Acaryochloris sp. CCMEE 5410: one gene and its partner. The protein of the gene in region 1 interacts with the protein of each later gene in a pairwise test. Links are inferred from orthologs where the notes say so. Each region holds a gene or a part of one and is shown on either strand. Other genes may lie near its edges. The genes, in order: lpdA and pcrA.

What was found.
Region 2: the proteins of lpdA (region 1) and pcrA interact in binary tests that used the Escherichia coli proteins (3 or more experiments, as listed by UniProt). The link is inferred for Acaryochloris sp. CCMEE 5410 from one-to-one orthologs.

Annotation. Positions count from the first base shown.
Region 1 is NZ_AFEJ02000001.1:2,115,462-2,124,414, reverse strand. Bases 1,327-4,257 are described here. They hold lpdA (dihydrolipoyl dehydrogenase), read right to left. Parts: upstream 3,547-4,257; coding sequence 2,107-3,546; downstream 1,327-2,106. Other genes in these bases: ON05_RS09500 (tetratricopeptide repeat protein), read right to left, coding at 3,654-4,257; trpC (indole-3-glycerol phosphate synthase TrpC), read right to left, coding at 1,327-2,018. Also shown: ON05_RS09520 (hypothetical protein), read right to left, coding at 1-596; ON05_RS09515 (DUF5340 domain-containing protein), read right to left, coding at 762-995; more of trpC, read right to left, coding at 1,107-1,326; more of ON05_RS09500, read right to left, coding at 4,258-5,006; ON05_RS09495 (STAS domain-containing protein), read right to left, coding at 5,125-5,448; ATP-dependent zinc metalloprotease FtsH, read left to right, coding at 5,829-7,724; ON05_RS09485 (sirohydrochlorin chelatase), read left to right, coding at 7,739-8,461; cobA (uroporphyrinogen-III C-methyltransferase), read left to right, coding at 8,490-8,953. UniProt on the Escherichia coli protein: Lipoamide dehydrogenase is a component of the glycine cleavage system as well as of the alpha-ketoacid dehydrogenase complexes.
Region 2 is NZ_AFEJ02000002.1:1,294,514-1,303,568, reverse strand. The notes cover bases 2,357-5,389. They hold pcrA (DNA helicase PcrA), read left to right. Parts: upstream 2,357-2,718; coding sequence 2,719-5,061; downstream 5,062-5,389. Other genes in these bases: ON05_RS26800 (HAD-IA family hydrolase), read left to right, coding at 5,102-5,389. In the rest of the region: rRNA maturation RNase YbeY, read left to right, coding at 1-150; ON05_RS26820 (diacylglycerol kinase family protein), read left to right, coding at 322-771; ON05_RS26815 (aminodeoxychorismate/anthranilate synthase component II), read left to right, coding at 884-1,483; ON05_RS26810 (MBL fold metallo-hydrolase), read left to right, coding at 1,535-2,305; more of ON05_RS26800, read left to right, coding at 5,390-5,752; ON05_RS26795 (dynamin family protein), read left to right, coding at 5,841-7,922; ON05_RS26790 (NB-ARC domain-containing protein), read right to left, coding at 7,992-9,055. UniProt on the Escherichia coli protein: A helicase with DNA-dependent ATPase activity. Unwinds DNA duplexes with 3'-5' polarity. Translocates on single-stranded DNA with 3'-5' polarity. Initiates unwinding more efficiently from a nicked substrate than double-stranded DNA.

The DNA of each region.
Region 1 (8,953 bases):
ACCGCTGTTTTTTGCGACGACTGGATTTGTAAGGATAGCCGTTCGGCCTGATCTTGCAACCGTTCTAAAGCCGTGCGTTCTTCCGCAAACTGATCTTGGAGTTTAGATAGTTCTGCTTCTTGAAAGCGCAGGCTCGTATCTTTATCCGCCAACCGATTGGTTAAATCGATCTTGGCTTGCCGCAAATTTTCCAGCTCTTGCTGGATTTGCTCTCGATTGGTGAGCTGATCTTGCAGAGTAATAACCGCTTGTTTCTGAATATGGGAAAACTCTTCGGTTGTCGCCAACTGCTCTTCCAAAAAGGCTTGATCCATTAATTTGGACTTCAGTTCGTCAATATATAGCTGACATTGTTCTAAGGCTTGTTCTAAAAGCTGAATTCTTTGCTGGGGACTAGTGGTGTCTTGGTTCGTGCCTTGGTCCGTATCTGTCACAAGGGCATTGTCTTCTACTTCAGCAGGGGAAATCTCAAGGGACATCTCTGACAACTCCTGCGGTATGACAACGGCTTCTTCCACTCCCACGGCAGTTTGGGACTGTGAGGCACTTTCAGTGGCACCCTGATTTACCCAATCGATTTCCAGTTGCTCTGCCAACGTAAGGCTCCCACGAGTTGACCATTGCTTGGTGCAATTCAATGTGGTTTAGTTTAACAGTTGACTCGTAAAGCTTTCGATAAGCTCAGCCTTTTTTTAAAAATGCTAAGGGACTTATCCCCTTAAAGGTTTTTAAAAATGCTAAGGGACTTATCCCCTTAAAGGCTATAGCGTTTGCTGTTCATTGAGGGACCAGCGATGTTCTACGGTCCGGTCCGATTGGCTACATCGATCCTCTAAAGTTTTTTGATAGGCCAAGGCTTTGCGCAGGGAGACAACCACTTGTTTCGCCTGATTATATTCTCCAGATGCCGGGTTTAAGGACGGCAAGGTTTGCCGTTCTAGGATCTGGAGCAAAAGCTCATAATGGATATGTGAAGGCAGTGGAACTATCCCCATAACCGACCTGTATTATTGATTAGGTTCAACGGGTAACTGTTAGATAGTGATGCTAGCTGGCCGCTCATGAGGGTCAAATCATCTTCAGTAGACTGAATAACCTGAATCGATTTAGGAAAAAAGAGCAGAAATTTTAGCTTGCATTTGTTCTGTTTCACTATGGGTAGATGCATTGCCCGTTTCTTTTACTAAGGATTCCCCAATTAAGACCGCACCTGCCCCTGCCTGCTTGACTTGGGCCAGGTCTGCTGCGGTATGTAACCCTGACTCACTGACCACTAAGATATCTTGGTCTCGAAGGGCGGTCCCCTGCTGAGTCAGTAATTGGCAGGTGACCTCTAAATCGACTGTAAACGTCTCTAAATCTCGGTTATTGATACCGATAAGCTCAATTCCAGGAATATCCATGACCCTCTCTAACTCTGGGAGGGTATGCACCTCAACTAAGGCAGTCATCCCTAAAGATTTAATAATCTTGAGAAAATAGGTGAGGTCTTGATCGCTCAAAATGGCGGCAATCAGCAAGACTGCATCAGCTCCCCGAGATCGCGCTAGATAAATTTGGTAGGGATAGATCACAAATTCTTTGCAAAGCAAAGGAAGGCTGACGGCGGCACGAATCTGTTGTAAATAATCAAAGCTGCCCTGGAAAAATTCTGCATCCGTCAATACCGATAGACACGAAGCCCCAGCGGCTTCATAGGCCTGAGCAATGGCAACGGGATCGAAGTTTTCCCGGAGCACTCCTTTGCTGGGCGATGCTTTTTTGACTTCAGCAATCAGGGCAGGCTGAGTCTTGCCATGCTTTAACGCGTCCAGGAAGGATAGGGGGGGGTCACAATTGGCAACTTGCTTGCGTAAATCTAGAAGGGAGACAGAGTCCCGCATCTGCTCCACTTCCGTTTCTTTGAACCAAACAATCTTTTCTAGGATATTGCGAGGTTCATTTTCAGGGGTTTTAACCTGATATTGTAGCTCTTGAACATTAACGGCCACACTGGGGGGACGACGGCGAATTTCCATGGAGACCAAAACAGCTAGGGTCCAACAATTATAACGATTTAAGCGCCCCCCTTACTGTTCCAGGGTTTTTAGCGAGAACAGATTGCCATCAATGGGCGAAGCCTGCTGCTGCTCGCTTGAAGGCCTCATCGATCACCTCAGAAATGGTCGGATGGGTATGTACCAAATGGCTCAAGCTCTGGACTGGCTGCCCTTGGGCAACGGCATTAGAGACTTCATGAATCAGATCGGCGGCATGGAGGCCAATAATATGCCCCCCTAAAATCTCCCCTGTGTCTTCACGGTAGATTAATTTGGCGAGGCCGTCTGCCTCACTTTCTGCCAGGGCTTTGGAATTGGCTTTGAAATAGGATCGGACTGTTTTAATTTTAAATCCTTCCGTTTTGGCTAACTCTTTGGCTTGGGGTTCCGTTAAACCGACAAAACTAATTTCAGGATGAGTGAAGGCAGCAGCAGGAATACTGCGGTAATTAACGTCCCGAGGACGTTCGCAGATGTTCTCCACGACCACAATCCCTTGGGCAGAAGCGGCATGAGCCAGCATCATTTTGCCCGTTGCATCACCAATGGCATAGACGTGGGGGACTACTTCGCCTTGGCTTAACACCTGCATCTGATCATTCACTGGGATAAAGCCCCGTCGATCCGTATCCACACTAATGGCCTCTAAACCCAAATTATCCGTGGCTGGAATTCGCCCGGTTGCCACTAGGCAGGCATCTACTTCTAAGACCTCTACCACTTCTTTGGTCTTGACATCCGCCAGCTCAATTACAACGGGAGAACCAGGGGTCACCTTCTTAGCCAAGCGACCGGCATGGGTTTCAATATCCCGTGGATCGATTAAAACGCGCTTGGCAATCTTGGCAATATCGGGGTCGAAGGTGGGCATTAGCGTATCTAGGGCTTCGATAATCGTCACTTCACTGCCTAAAGCGGTATAGACATCGGAAAATTCGAGGCCAATATAGCCGCTACCGATAATCGCGACCCAATCAGGGAGCCAAGACAAACGAATAGCATCGTCACTGGTAAAGACGGTGCGGCCATCAATTTCGATTCCTGGGGGAACCCACGGTACTGAACCACTGGCGATGATAATGTCACGGGCAGTAATGGTCTGTTCACCTGCATCGGACTTGACGACCACTTTTTGGTTGCCAATGACTTTGCCCCAGCCGTGAATAATCTCGACTTTTAGGCGAGTGAGGCTATTGGTGAGATTGCCGCGAATGGTATCGACAAGGTTATCAGCATGGGCAGCAATTTGACCCCGGTCGAAGTTCACTTGACCCAGCTGAATGCCTAGGGATTGCAGATGATGTTGATCGCGGAGTTCACGCACCCGCCCGGACGCTGCTAACAAGGCTTTGGAGGGGATGCAGCCCCGATTGACACAGGTGCCTCCCATATCTGCAGCTTCAATAATGGCAGTTTTCAGGCCACAGTCTACTGCATGCAAAGCCGCACCATGACCGCCAACACCAGCGCCAATAATTACCAGGTCATAGTCAAATTGTTGGGTCACGTTGCTCTCCCGATCAGGAATCAATTCGGCGGGTTAGATGAACAATTATCTAACATCCATTCCCTATTGTTCACTGGAGCCGGGGCTTTAAGCAAGCGGGTGAGCGCTCATGGGGTTAAAATCTGCAAACGTCGGTCAATCTTGCAGGTATGGGTTTGATCTGCAATAGCGGCAAACAGGGTATGCGCCTGCTTGAAATCCGCAATGGCGGCCTGACGATTGCCGTTCAACACTTGGGCACTGGCCCGATTGAAATAAGCCCGAGCATGGTCGGGATCTCGTTTGAGAATTTCGGAGTATTCCATAATTGCCCCCTGAAAATCCCCTAGAGCAAAGTGGGCATTGCCCTTACCCAAATAAATCTCTAGGACGTCCGTTTTCAGATGGAGGGCCGCCTGAAAATCACTGAGGGCCGCTTGCTTTTTCCCCAGTTGTAAGTAAGCATTGCCTCGATTGTGGAGGGCAGAGGCATTATTGGGGGCTTTCTCCAGAATGGCATTGAAAGATGCGATCGCATTTTGTAGCCGCATTTCTTGGGTGGAGTCTAAACCTTGCTGGAATTGCTGATCTGGTTCCGTCACCGACAAGAACTCCGCATTTAAATAATTGAAGTCTAACGGTCGGATAGCGGGCTTTGTAGCGGTCGATCGGGCTGGTGGGGCAGGAGAACGGGGGGCCGTTGCCGAGATATTCGCTGTGGCAGTTGCGAAGGGTCGAGGGGACCGCTGCTCCATCGCGAGAGGCAAAAACTCTCCTTCAAAGAGGAGGTATCTGAGGCAAGTCATGAGTCCCAAGTACAACATCCATACCCCTAAAAAAGGCCGATTACCATACCAGATCAAACCTAGGGCAATCGCCGCGCCACCGGCAATATAAGCCCCGTAGACATCATGGCCCGCTAGGGGATGTTGCTTGCGGGTCCACTCCCACTGCAGCCCCCTGAAAATATAGCCACCATTCAGGGGCACGAGGGGGACTAGAGAAAACATGGCTAGGACGAAGTTAAATTCTTTGATGTGATTCAAAGAAATAATCACCGTCCCTCCCAGATTCAGGGATAAGTTGCCGAGTAGATTAAGGCCTGCATATAAGATAAAGTTCACTAGCGTTCCCGCAAAGTAAACTTCTAGCATTTGCAAGGGGTGGGCAAAGGTCTGATCGGTCTTAGCGACTGACCCCAGCCCCCGAATGTAAACCCCTTGGACCGAGATTTGATAATGCTTCGCTGCCAGGGCTCGACTCATCTCATGGATAAAGATGGAGAGGGGTAAGGCGAAGCCGACGATGACGCCGATAGCGAGGCCCAGGTCGGGGTGAAAGGCTTGACTCATCCGAGCCAAATACATCGACCCAAGGGCAATCGCAACTAAGCAAGTCAGATCTGCATAAAGGGGGATACCTGCAACGGCTCCAATTCGCCAGGGGTGAATGAATAGGTGCAGGATTTTTCGGATGTTCACGCTGTGATAGGCAAGTCAATAAAACAGCGATACGCTAGATGCGATCGCTGAAGGGTATGCATAGATGTCATGGAACCAAGCTCAGGTGCTCTATGGCTTGATTTGCAACAAAATTGACCTAATTGGCCGTAACCGCAAACTTTTGCTCAAATTCTTGGCGGTCAGCACAAATCTTGAAAATCTGGTCCATTTTGGTCAATTCAAAAATAATGCGCACCTGATCGTTCAGGGAGCATAGAAACATTTCGCCACCTCCAGCACGAACTGCTTTGAGCGTTGCGACTAAAGCGCCAATCGCCGAACTGTTCATGAAGGTTACGTCTTGCAAATCTACGAGGATGGTTTTGACGCCTTCGGCCATCACATCAGTGATTTCGCGGCGCAACTGATTAGCACTGATTCCATCTAGTAGTTCTGTGGGTTGGACAACTTTATGGCTCATCTCTGGTGAACTCCTCGTTCAGTTCTGTATGGATTTGGTTAGGGATTGGGCAAACTGGATAGACCGACCAGTCGCCCGAAATCAGGCGTTGTATACTCAGAATTCCCCATTCTTGAACCAAGGAAACATCCGGGTCCTAAATTTCAAAACCCCGGGCCGATTTTGTAGAGATATTGATAATGGAAAGCCAGGCTTGCGATTGGTTTGGGTCTGTAATTCGTCAGTGATAAATGGTCGAAAATGGTGCGTAATATCTTTGTTGAAAGAATGAAGAGTTGCTGAGTAAATGATTTGTAAACTAGGCTTGAAGAGACAGAATTAATTTACCTACTCTGAAGGTAAATCCAGTGCCCCCCACAAATGCTAAAAGATACGCCAGCATGAACCAAAAATTAGGCCAACGCAGATGGGTCAGACAGCTCTCCGCACTCGTGGTGGGTGTTGTCCTGTCCCAGCCTCTACCGGTATTGGCTGAGTCTAAAGACGAAAACGTATCCTACAGCGACTTTATTGAGCATATCGAGGCTCGTAGGATTAAGACTGCCAAGATCTACGAAAAACAACGGATCGCCGAATTCAAGCTCAAAGGCCAGCCCGAAGACGCTGAGTATTCCAAAGTCATTTTGTTTGATAAGGATCCAGAGTTATTCAGCATCCTGCGCGAGAACAAGGTTGACTTTGAACAAGTCCCTGATCCAGGGGAAAACCCCCTATTGGGCATCTTGTCTCAATTTCTGCTCTTTATCTTTATTATTTTTCTGTTTCTTGTATTCTTACGGCGAACAGCAGGATCGAGCAGTGGTCCAGGCCAAATTCTTAACTTTGGCAAATCCAAAGCGCGGTTTCAAATGGAATCCGAAACCGGCGTCACTTTTGTAGATGTGGCTGGGATCGAGGAAGCTAAGGAAGAACTCCAAGAAGTAGTGACCTTCTTGAAGCAGCCCGAACGATTTACGGCGGTGGGGGCTCGCATTCCCAGGGGCGTGTTGCTGATTGGTCCGCCGGGAACGGGGAAAACTCTGTTAGCTAAAGCGATTTCTGGAGAAGCAGGGGTACCTTTCTTCAGTATCTCTGGCTCCGAGTTTGTGGAGATGTTTGTTGGGGTTGGGGCCTCTCGGGTCCGCGATCTGTTCAAAAAGGCAAAAGAGAATGCCCCCTGCTTAGTCTTTATCGACGAAATTGATGCGGTCGGTCGCCAGCGAGGTGCTGGGATTGGCGGGGGCAATGATGAACGGGAACAGACTCTCAACCAGTTGCTGACAGAAATGGATGGTTTTGAGGGAAATACCGGCATCATTATTATTGCCGCCACTAACCGTCCAGATATTCTCGATACCGCTCTTTTGCGTCCCGGTCGTTTTGATCGCCAAGTCACGGTGGATTTACCGGCCTTTAAGGGGCGACTCGGCATTCTGGAAGTCCATAGCCGAGAGAAGAAAATGTCTCCTCAGGTCTCTCTAGAAGCGATTGCTCGCCGTACCCCAGGTTTCTCTGGCGCGGCATTGGCGAATCTCCTGAATGAGGCGGCAATCTTAACCGCTCGGCGTCGGAAAGATGCCATCACTGAGCTAGAAGTGGATGATGCCATCGATCGGATTACCATTGGGTTAACGATGGCTCCTCATTTACAGAGCAAGAAGAAGTGGTTGATTGCTTATCATGAGGTGGGTCATGCTCTGCTTGAAACTCTCTTAAAAGATGCCGATCCCCTCAATAAAGTTACGATTTTGCCTCGAGCAGGAGGGATTGGAGGATTCTCTCAGGCGATGTTTAATGAAGAGCGTGTGGATAGCGGTTTATATACACGAGCTTGGATGATCGATCGAATTACGATTGCTCTAGGAGGTCGTGCCGCCGAGGTTGAGGTGTTCGGTGATGCCGAAGTAACCAATGGTGCTAGTGGTGATATTAAATATGTTGCGGATATCGCGCGGGGGATGGTAACTCAGTTAGGGATGTCTGATCTAGGGTATGTTGCTTTGGAAAGTGACAACAATAGTGATGTCTTTTTAGGGAATGATTGGGGAAAGCGAGCAGAGTATTCCCAAGAGATAGCGATAAAAATTGATCGGGAAGTCCGAGACATTGTCATGCATTGTTATGACAAAGCACGACAGATATTGCGGGAGAATCGTAGCTTAGTCGATAAGCTGGTGGAGGTCCTGCTAGAGCAAGAAACTTTGGAAGGTGATGAGTTTCGTCAAATTGTTCTTGACTATGGTCAAACAGTGGATAAAAAGCCTGTCATACCAGAACCGTTATCTTTAACGCCTTAGATGTTTGAAAAACCGTGAGTGTTCGCTCTGCTTATTTGCTGGTAGCTCATGGAAGTCGCGATCCAAGATCGCAAGCTTCGCTGCATCAATTGGGTGAAGGGGTGAAACAATCCTTGCAATCTCAAAGGGACCGGCCTCTATGGGTAAAGACCGCTACCTTGGAATTTGGCTCTGTTCCCCTGAAACAGCAAATTTGTAATTGGGGACAGCAGCTCACCCACATTGATCAACTCGTGATTTTGCCGCTATTCCTGTTACCTGGCACCCATGTCAGAGTAGATATCCCTGACGTGGTGACGACGGTGCGCCAGTTTTTACCGAAGTCCTTAGAGATTGAGGTGCGATCGCATTTAGGTAGCCATCCAAACCTCTTCCAAATTCTACGGGCTACCATGGCCGGTACGGATGTGGATCGCTGGATTCTGCTGTCCCATGGCAGTCGATATCCAGGAGGGAACCAACCGGTTGAGGCCTTGGCCCAACAATTAGATGCAGCGCCAGCCTACTGGTCCGTATCTCCGAGTTTGCGACAAACGGTGACTCAAATGGCGGCTCATCCTGGGTTGAAGGTGGGTATCAAGCCCTATTTTTTGTTTACGGGCAGTATCATAGACACCATTTCCCAGGAAGTTGATCAGCTAAAATGTGATTTTAAGCACATAAATTTAACTTTTTCTTCACCTTTAGAGCCCAGTGCTCCCCTCGTTCATTTAATTCAAGATTTAATAACTGCCTGATTGTTTTACCCTCTTTTTCAGGTTGTCTATGACCACTGATTCTCCCCAGCCGCCAGCCACTTGTTCTGGGAAAGTATATCTTGTGGGAGCGGGACCCGGTGACCCCGGATTACTCACGCTCAAAGGTAAGACACTTCTAGAATGTGCTGATGTGGTGATCTATGATGCCCTCGTTAGCCCAGAAATTCTGGCTATGATTGGTGCTCAAGCCGAAAAGATTCATGCCGGTAAACGTCGTGGGCAGCATTCTCTGTTACAAGCAGAAACCACCCAGTTGCTGATTGATAAAGCCCAAACCCATGCCGTCGTCGTCCGACTCAAGGGGGGAGACCCCTTTGTCTTTGGCCGAGGGGGAGAAGAAATGGAAGATTTAATCCAAGCAGGGGTTGCTGTGGAGATTATTCCAGGGATTACAGCAGGTATTGCAGCACCGGCCTATGCAGGCATTCCGGTCACCCATCGCAACTATAGTTCCTCCGTTACCTTTGTGAC
Region 2 (9,055 bases), on another replicon or contig:
CCCTTACAGCAGGAGCTAGCTTGGTTAGCGACCCATGGATTGTTGCATCTATTGGGGTGGGATCACCCGACCCCTGAATGCCTCCAAAATATGTTGGCGCAGCAGCAATCATTAATCAATCTCACGAATGTATCGGCAGCAACTAGCTAGACCTAGAAGAGTTTGTTAGAACTGTGGGTAACCTAAACCATAGTGAGTGAGAAATACTTCTCTGATTAAGCAATAGACAATTTAATCCTTGATTCAGACCCATCGCTTTCAGATTTATTGCAGCCATGCCCTTTGCGGTCGTAGTGTAGAATCGTTAAAAAGATTAAATTTATGTCAAATAAATCTATAATCTCTTCACAAAGTAGCACTGAGCCTGAACCAGCGCGGCTTAAGCGTGAGCTGTCATTCAAAGTCGCTCATAATCTATTTGTGAGTTTTAAATATGCCTGGGCCGGATTGAGTTATACCTTCCAAACTCAGCGTAACTTTCGGATTCATACCGTGATCGGTAGTGTGGCCTTAAGTATGGGGTTGTCCCTTCATCTTGAACCTGTAGAATTGGCTGTGATTGCCTTGACCAGTGGTTTAGTGCTGGTCATGGAGTTACTAAATACCGCTTTGGAAGCGGTTGTTGATCTAACAGTGGAGCGGACTTACCATGAGTTGGCCAAGATAGCCAAAGACTGTGCAGCCGCAGCTGTTTTAGTATCAGCAATGGCAGCAGTGGTGATTGCTGCATTTCTAATTATTCCGCCTTTTCTAGCTCTCTTTCAGGCTTAAAACGCGTTTTGATGTGATGACAGCGCTGTTTGCAGTCAGGTTTATAGCTGCAAAGTAGGATAAACACGCTAAGTTGGAGAGATAACTTTCTCTTGGGACAGGAGCGCAAGCCTTGCTACTGGTTGTTGATAATTACGACAGCTTTACTTACAACCTGGTTCAGTATTTGGGAGAACTCGCCACTGAATTTGAAGTGGCCCAAGATATTCAGGTTTTTCGCAATGATCAGATTACCCTAGCCGAAGTTGAGAAGCTCCAGCCCGATGCAATCGTTATATCTCCAGGGCCGGGACGGCCTCAAGATGCTGGAATTTCTCTAGAGCTGATTGAGCAATTGGGTGCAACCGTACCGATCTTGGGAGTCTGTTTAGGCCATCAGAGTATTGGCCAAGTGTTTGGTGGCGATATTGTGTCTGCCCCAGTGCTGATGCATGGTAAAACATCCCCTATCCGTCATAAATCCACGGGGGTTTTTTCCGGGTTAGATAATCCTTTTACCGCAACTCGGTATCATAGTCTGGTGATAGAGAAGGAAACCTGTCCAGAGGTCCTAGAGATTACGGCTTGGACTGAGGACGGCACGATTATGGGGGTGCGTCATCGGAACTATCCTCACATTGAAGGCGTCCAGTTTCACCCAGAGAGTATTTTGACGACATCTGGGAAACAACTGCTCAAGAATTTTCTGAGCCACCTTCCTACCGATGGCTAATACTGATCGGGTTTCACAGGACATACATTCAGGGATACATCACAGAGAACTATGAACCGTCGCCGCTTCATGCACTATGTGCAAGCAGGATTGATCACCAGCTTGGGAACTGGTCTTGCCACCCATTGGCAGTCTTCATCCGCCCAAGCCGCAGGCTCTCTGAGCATTCGTTGGCTAGGCCATACTTGTTTCTTATTCTCAGGCAGCGGTATTCAGGTATTGGTCAATCCTTTCCGTCCTGCGGGTTGTACGGCTAAATATCCGTCACCCCAAACGTCGGCCAATATTGTTCTTATTAGTAGCCGACTGCTGGATGAAGGGGTGGTTGAAGGTTTACCCGGAAGACCCAAGTTATTGTTTGAACCGGGGGCTTATAAAACCAACGGTTTGCAGTTCCAAGGTATACGGACGCTCCATGATCGGGTCAACGGCTATCGGTTTGGCACCAATGTGGCTTGGAAGTGGATTCAAGGGGGGGTAAATGTGGTTCACTTAGGCGGTATTGCCTCTCCCATTAGTGTAGACCAGAAGATCCTAATGGGGCGGCCGGATGTGCTACTGATTCCCGTGGGTGGCAGTGCAAAAGCTTATAACCCAGAAGAGGCAAAGGCTGCGGTTCAAGCCCTCAACCCTAAAATGGTGATTCCGACCCATTACAAAACGGCTGCTGCTGACGAAAGTTCCTGTGACCTGCAGTCGGTGGATGCGTTTCTTTCCCTGATGCAAGGGGCTACCATTCGACGATCTGGTGGGAGTGGTCTAACGGTTAGTTCAGGTAACCTTCCCAGTTCCGGTCCTGTTATTCAAGTGTTGAGTTATTGAGCTAGATCGGTGGCGTTTAGTAGCCTATACCGTTGCCTTAATGCTGCATGGGTATTGGAGGAAGAATCATCTATCATTCCCTGGAGTGTTGATGATGTGTTCTTATCTCTTCAGTGGGTGTCCTAGACAGCCCTAGAGGAGGGTATGCCTTGTAGCAATTCATCAAAAAGGGACGACTAGAGATTCCTTAGGGTTAAGGAGAGATTTGGCTATGGTTTGGTTGTTTCTCGCGGCTTTGTGGGTAGGATAAGGCGCTACTCTTGCCCTTTATTCTCTAACTTTATAATTTTTTCTAACTTGCGTTTCTATTGGAATCACGTATGGTGGGCACAGAGATTGTTCGAATACTCAATTCCATTGGCATAACATCTCTGCTAAAGACGATACTTCTGAATTCTTCTCCTTGATTTTTTATGTCTGCTATTCCTGACTTTTTAAGTCATCTCAATCCTTCCCAGCGACAGGCAGTGGAACACTTCTGTGGTCCGCTGTTGGTGGTAGCGGGGGCTGGATCGGGTAAAACTCGAGCCTTGACCTATCGCATCTCTAATTTGGTGATGCGCCATCAGGTTAATCCCGAAAATATTCTGGCTGTGACTTTTACGAATAAAGCGGCTCGGGAAATGAAGGAGCGGATTGAGAAATTATTTGCGGAACAGCTGGCCCAGCAGGATCACGGCAAAGCCCTAGAATTGTTAGCACCTCAGCAGCAGACAAAGTTGCGATCGCAAGTCTACAAAACCATTACCAAACCTCTCTGGATTGGCACATTCCATAGTCTTTGTGCCCGCCTGTTACGGATGGAAATTGAGAAGTACCAGGATGAGAAGGGCCGTAAATGGCAGCGTAATTTCTCTATCTTTGACGAATCAGATGTCCAGAGTCTGATCAAAGATATTGTGGTCAATCAGCTCAATCTCGACGACCGTAAATTCCAGCCTCGTTCCGTCCGCTTTGCTATTAGTAATGCTAAAAACCAAGGCTGGAACCCCCAAGAGCTAGAAGCCAATCAACAGGATTTTCGCGGTCGCGTGGTAGCCCAGGTCTACAGCAAATATCAAGATTCCCTAGCTGCCAATAACGGCCTGGACTTTGATGATCTGATTCGGGTGCTGGTGCAGCTGCTAAAACAGAACGGCCAAGTTCTGGGCTATTGGCACCAGCAGTTTCGCCATATGCTGGTGGACGAATACCAGGATACTAACCGCACCCAGTATGATTTGCTGCGGTTACTAGCGACCAACGGCACCGATACCCGCAACTTTAAGGATTGGGAGCATCGCTCTATCTTTGTAGTGGGTGATGCTGATCAGTCCATTTACTCCTTTCGGGCAGCAGATTTCAAAATCCTGATGGGATTTCAGCAGGATTTTGGCGATGGCCTGCCGGATGATGACACGCGGACGATGGTGAAGCTAGAGGAGAACTATCGGTCTACCGAAAACATCCTCCAAGTGGCCAATGAACTCATCGATAACAATACAGAACGCATCGACAAAATTCTTAAGCCGACTCGGGGTGCGGGAGAACCCATCTACTGCTATCGGGCGGATGACGAGCTGCATGAATCCGATTTTGTCGTGCAGCAGATTCGGACTCTAGAGCAATCCCACCCCGAACTGAGCTGGGGCGATTTTGCCATTCTCTATCGAACTAATGCTCAATCTCGGGCTTTTGAAGAGGGCTTAGTCCGTTGGAGTATTCCCTATACGGTGGTCGGGGGACTGAAGTTCTACGATCGCCGGGAAATTAAAGATGTTCTTGCCTATTTACGCTTAATTGTTAATCCGGCTGATACGGTCAGCCTCAAACGGGTGATTAATACACCCCGCAGAGGGATTGGCAAAACCACCTTAGATCGCCTTATGAATGCAGCCCAGGAGCTAGGAGTGCCCTTATGGGAAATGCTGACAGAAGAGACGGCAGTCAAAACCTTAGCTGCTCGTAGCGCCAAGCCAATTTTGCAGTTTGTGGAAATGATGCGGCATTGGCAAGGGCAGGTGGAAACCCAATCTGCAGCCAATATTATCCAGGGGATCTTAGAAGATTCGGGGTATGTTCGGGACTTAAAAAATCAGGGAACTGATGAAGCGGATGATCGAATTGGCAATGTCCAGGAATTGCAAAATGCCGCTTTACAATATGCAGAAGAGAATACCGATGAGTCTCTCCCTTCTTTTCTCGCTAATACGGCCTTGGCCTCTGATTTAGATGATTTAGATGAAAAAACTACGGTGTCACTGATGACATTGCATGCAGCTAAGGGGTTGGAATTTCCCATCGTCTTTTTAGTTGGCCTAGAACAAGGACTGTTCCCTAATTTCCGCTCTTTAGAAGATCCTGCGGCTATCGAAGAAGAACGCCGTCTTTGCTATGTTGGCGTTACTCGGGCTCAAGAAAGACTCTTTATTTCTCACGCACGAGAGCGACGACTCTATGGTTCAAGGGAGCCAGCGATGCCTTCACTGTTTCTATCAGAGCTGCCTCGAGATCTCTTACAGACTAATTCTTTATCGGCCATCCCGTCTGAGTCGCCCCATTCTGCAATGGGCCCAGGGACTAAAAAGAAAAAGATGCCCAATACCCATGCCATGGATTGGGCGGTCGGTGATCGGCTTGTTCATCGCGGGTTTGGACTAGGGGAGGTGACCCATATTTTTGGAGGTGGGAATAAAATCTGCTTAGCAGTTAAATTTCCAGGGATTGGCAAAAAGATTATTGACCCGAATATCACGGTATTGGATCGGGTGGAATGAAATCGAAATTCAAGTTATGGAGATACGAACATAACGAAGTATGCGCTTGATCGTTTTTGATTTTGACGGCACCCTTGCCGATTCCCTTGGCATATTTATCGAAGCCACCAATCGCCTAGCTAGAGATTTTCGATATGAACCTCTATCTCCGGTTCAAATCGAGCTAATGCGGAAGTTAGGGATTCAAGAAATTGCTCAAGAATTAGGGATTCCCAAATGGAGATCCCTTTGCTATTTGCAGCGTTTTCGGCAGGAGCTGACTCATAGTATTGACGATTTATCGTTAGTCGAAGGCATCGAAACCGCCCTCCATAATTTGAAGTCTGAAGGTTATCGTTTAGGGATTGTTACTGCTAATTCTCGCAGGAATGTTGAGTATGTTCTTCAGAAATATGCTATCGATCATCTCTTTGAATTTATTTATGGTGGTCAGATTCTATCGGGGAAGAGACGGACGCTAAAAAAATTGGCTAGACTCAAGGCCACTGACCCTAAAGAATTGGTTTATGTGGGTGATGAAATTAATGATGTGAAGGCAGCTAAACAGGTTGGTTTAACTAGTATTGCCGTTTGTTGGGGGTTTAATGACCGAACAGTTCTTGCGGAGAAAACCCCTAATTTTTTACTGGAGCACCCTGATCAGATTCTTCAAAGCCTGAGTCAAGGGCATCTATCGCTTGAGTCTGCCTAGTGAAGGGTTGGCAGACTCTCTCAGGCTTATCGGTGGATTTAAAAGTGCAGATGGGTATGCTGGAAAAGCAGCCTTACCTTCCTCCACTATGAGTAATTCCGTTGAAACCGCTAGCTTCCTGGAAGATTTAGATCGAATTTCTCAAATCCGCCAGGAAATTGCCTCCCACCTATCCAGCATTGCCGAAACCTTAGAAGATGCTGAACGGGCTGGAGAATCCGCCTCTGGATCATTGCAGCTTCAACAAGAAATTGAAGACGTGAGTGTCGCCTGCCGCAACTTAAAGCAGGGAGTTTTCCGGTTGATGGTTCTAGGAGATATGAAGCGAGGGAAAAGCACCTTCCTCAACGCTTTGATTGGAGAAAACTTACTGCCCAGTGACGTCAATCCCTGTACAGCCCTGCTGACCATCTTGCGATATGGTCCCGATAAAACTGTAACCGTCCACTTCAATGATGGTAAATCCCCCGAACAAATTGACTTTGCTAGCTTCAAAGACCGCTACACCATTGACCCAGAAGAAGCAAAGCAGCTAGAAGAACAAAAGCAGATTGCCTTCCCAGATGTGAGCCATGCCGTGGTCGAGTATCCGCTGCCGTTGTTAGAGAAAGGGGTTGAGATTGTCGATAGCCCAGGCTTAAACGATACGGAAGCCAGAAACGATCTCTCCCTAGGTTTTATCCAAAACTGTCATGCCATTCTGTTTGTACTGCGAGCCACTCAGCCTTGCACCCTGGCTGAACGTCGCTACCTCGAGAACTATATTAAAGATCGGGGATTGTCGATCTTCTTTTTGATTAATGCTTGGGACCAAATTAAGGAAAGTCTGATTGACCCCGATGATCCAGACGAATTGGAAGATGCTACCCGCAAACTCCATAAAGTCTTTCATGCCAACCTGGCAGAATACTGCCAAGTCGATGGCTATGACCTCTATGAAGAGCGGGTATTTCCCGTTTCAGCCTTGCAGGCTCTCCGCAAGCGAGTGAAAGATACGGATGCTAACTTAGAGGGCACCGGATTTCCCGACTTTTTGGCCTCACTGAATACGTTCCTGACTCAGGAGCGCGCGATCGCAGAATTGCGGCAAGCCCGAACCTTGGCTCGACAAGCTCTCAACCGAGTTCATGATGCCACAAATCGACGGATTCCCCTGTTAGATCAGAGCGTTCAGGAATTAGAGCAACGCATTGAGTCCGTCGAGCCGGAATTTGAGGATTTGAAAGAAATTGGTGAGAACTTTAGAGAAGATATTCATCGGATGCGAGATCAGCGATCGCGTTCGATTGCCGATTCATTTCGCACCTATATATTCGATTTAGAGGCAACCTTTGATCAAGACTTCCTCAAATATCAACCCCCTGATCTAGAGTTGCTGGATCTATTTAGTCAAGGACGCCGGGAAGCCTTTAACGCTGCTTTTCAACAAGCCTTTCAGCAGTATGTCAATGATAAGTTCTTTGCTTGGAGCATCCGCGCCGAGCGGGACTTAAAAGATGCCTTCGAAGAACTGTCTAAAAGTGCTGAGCAATACGGTAACTCTTATGCCAGAATTACCGACCGAATTACCGAAAAATTGACGGGGCAAAATATGAATGCTCGCGGTCCCAAACGTCAGTCCAATGATAACGTACCTGGATGGGCTAAATGGGCAATGGGTTTATTCTCCCTCGCCTCTGGCAATATCGGCGGGGCGGCAATGGCCGTTACGGGGTTTGACTTCCAGAGCATTATGCTCAACTTCTTCACCTCTGCTGGCATTGCCCTGATTGCTTCATCCGTCTTTGGCATTATGTTGGGGCCGATTACTTTTGCATTGGTGGGATTAGGCATTGGGGCGTTGCAAGCGGATCATGCCCGCAAACAATTGACCAAGGCGACGAAAGAAGAGTTTGTGAAATGTCTACCCCAAATTGCCCAGGAAAAATACCAGCCCATTTATAGCTCGGTCCAAGACTGTTTTGATGCCTACAACCAAGAGGTGATGCAGCGCTTGCAAGAGGATATCCAGTCTCGCAAACAAGAGTTAGACAACCTCCTAGAGCAGAAAAACTCACGAGAGATCGATCGCCAAACGGAAGTTGCTCGCTTAGAGAATTTAGAGCAGGCCGTCTCTACCGACTGTGAGCTGATCGAGACGGCCTATCAGAATCTATTGGCTACGGCATAACGCTGGTGTTGATTCAGAATGCAGGCCTTTTTCAGTTGAAACGGTTCTTTCCTGCCAATGCTGTTTGGGCTAGCGTTCTACCGCACCTAAAATCTTGAGCGTCTGTCGTTCAGCGTCAGTTAATCCAGTGGCCCCTGAAATGTTCATGCCTTCATACAATTTCGGGGGCTGCAGGGTGTGCAAGCATGTTCCAGTGTGCACATTCCAGACTCGGACCGTTTCGTCCATTCCGCCACTGGTGATGATATTGCCTTCGGCTGCAAAAGAAACTGAGAAGATACCGTCAGAATGACCTCCCAGCACTTGGATGCATTCCCCTGTCTGTGCTTCCCAAATGCGAACTGTGCGATCAAAGCTCCCACTTGCGATAGCCTGACCATCAGCACTAAAAATTACAGACAAGACAATGGCCGCATGCTCATTCATATGGCAGAGACATTTACCTTGCTCCAGATCCCAAAGTTTGACGCTTCCGTCATTACCCCCCGTCACCAGTAAAGACTCCTGGGGATGGAAGGCAACGGACCAGATCCAATCTTCATCACTCAGGGTTTGAACGCAAGCGCCTGAGGCCAGATCCCAAATCTGGACACTATTCAATCTTGACGTAGCCAGGTATTGCCCCGAAGGACTATAGGCCAAACCCAGCGCATAATGTTCTTCTCCCACCAGGGTATTCAGCAATTCCCCAGTATGAACATTCCATAGATGGACATTGTTGTCTCCACCAGAAACAGCTAATACGTCTCCATCGGGTCTTAGCGCTATATCCCAGCACCATTCGCCTGGCATTCGAAAGGTATTTAGGCAAATCCCATTCGTAGAATCCCAAACCTTGATCTCATAAGAATAGGTTGCACTCACCAACACTTGACCATCGGCACTGTAGGCCACTGATCTTACCCGACCAGAATGGCCTTCCAGATTTTGCACACCTTGACCCGATTGGGTATTCCAAAGTCGTACCCCCCGATCATTACTCCCACTCGCAACTATCGTGTGGGTTGGACTATGAGCCACTGACCACACATAATCGTTATATCCATTCAGACACTTCAGCAGTTGTCCCGTTTGCACATCCCATACCCGCACCGTTGAGTCTTCACTTCCACTCGCCAGGCACAGATTGTCTG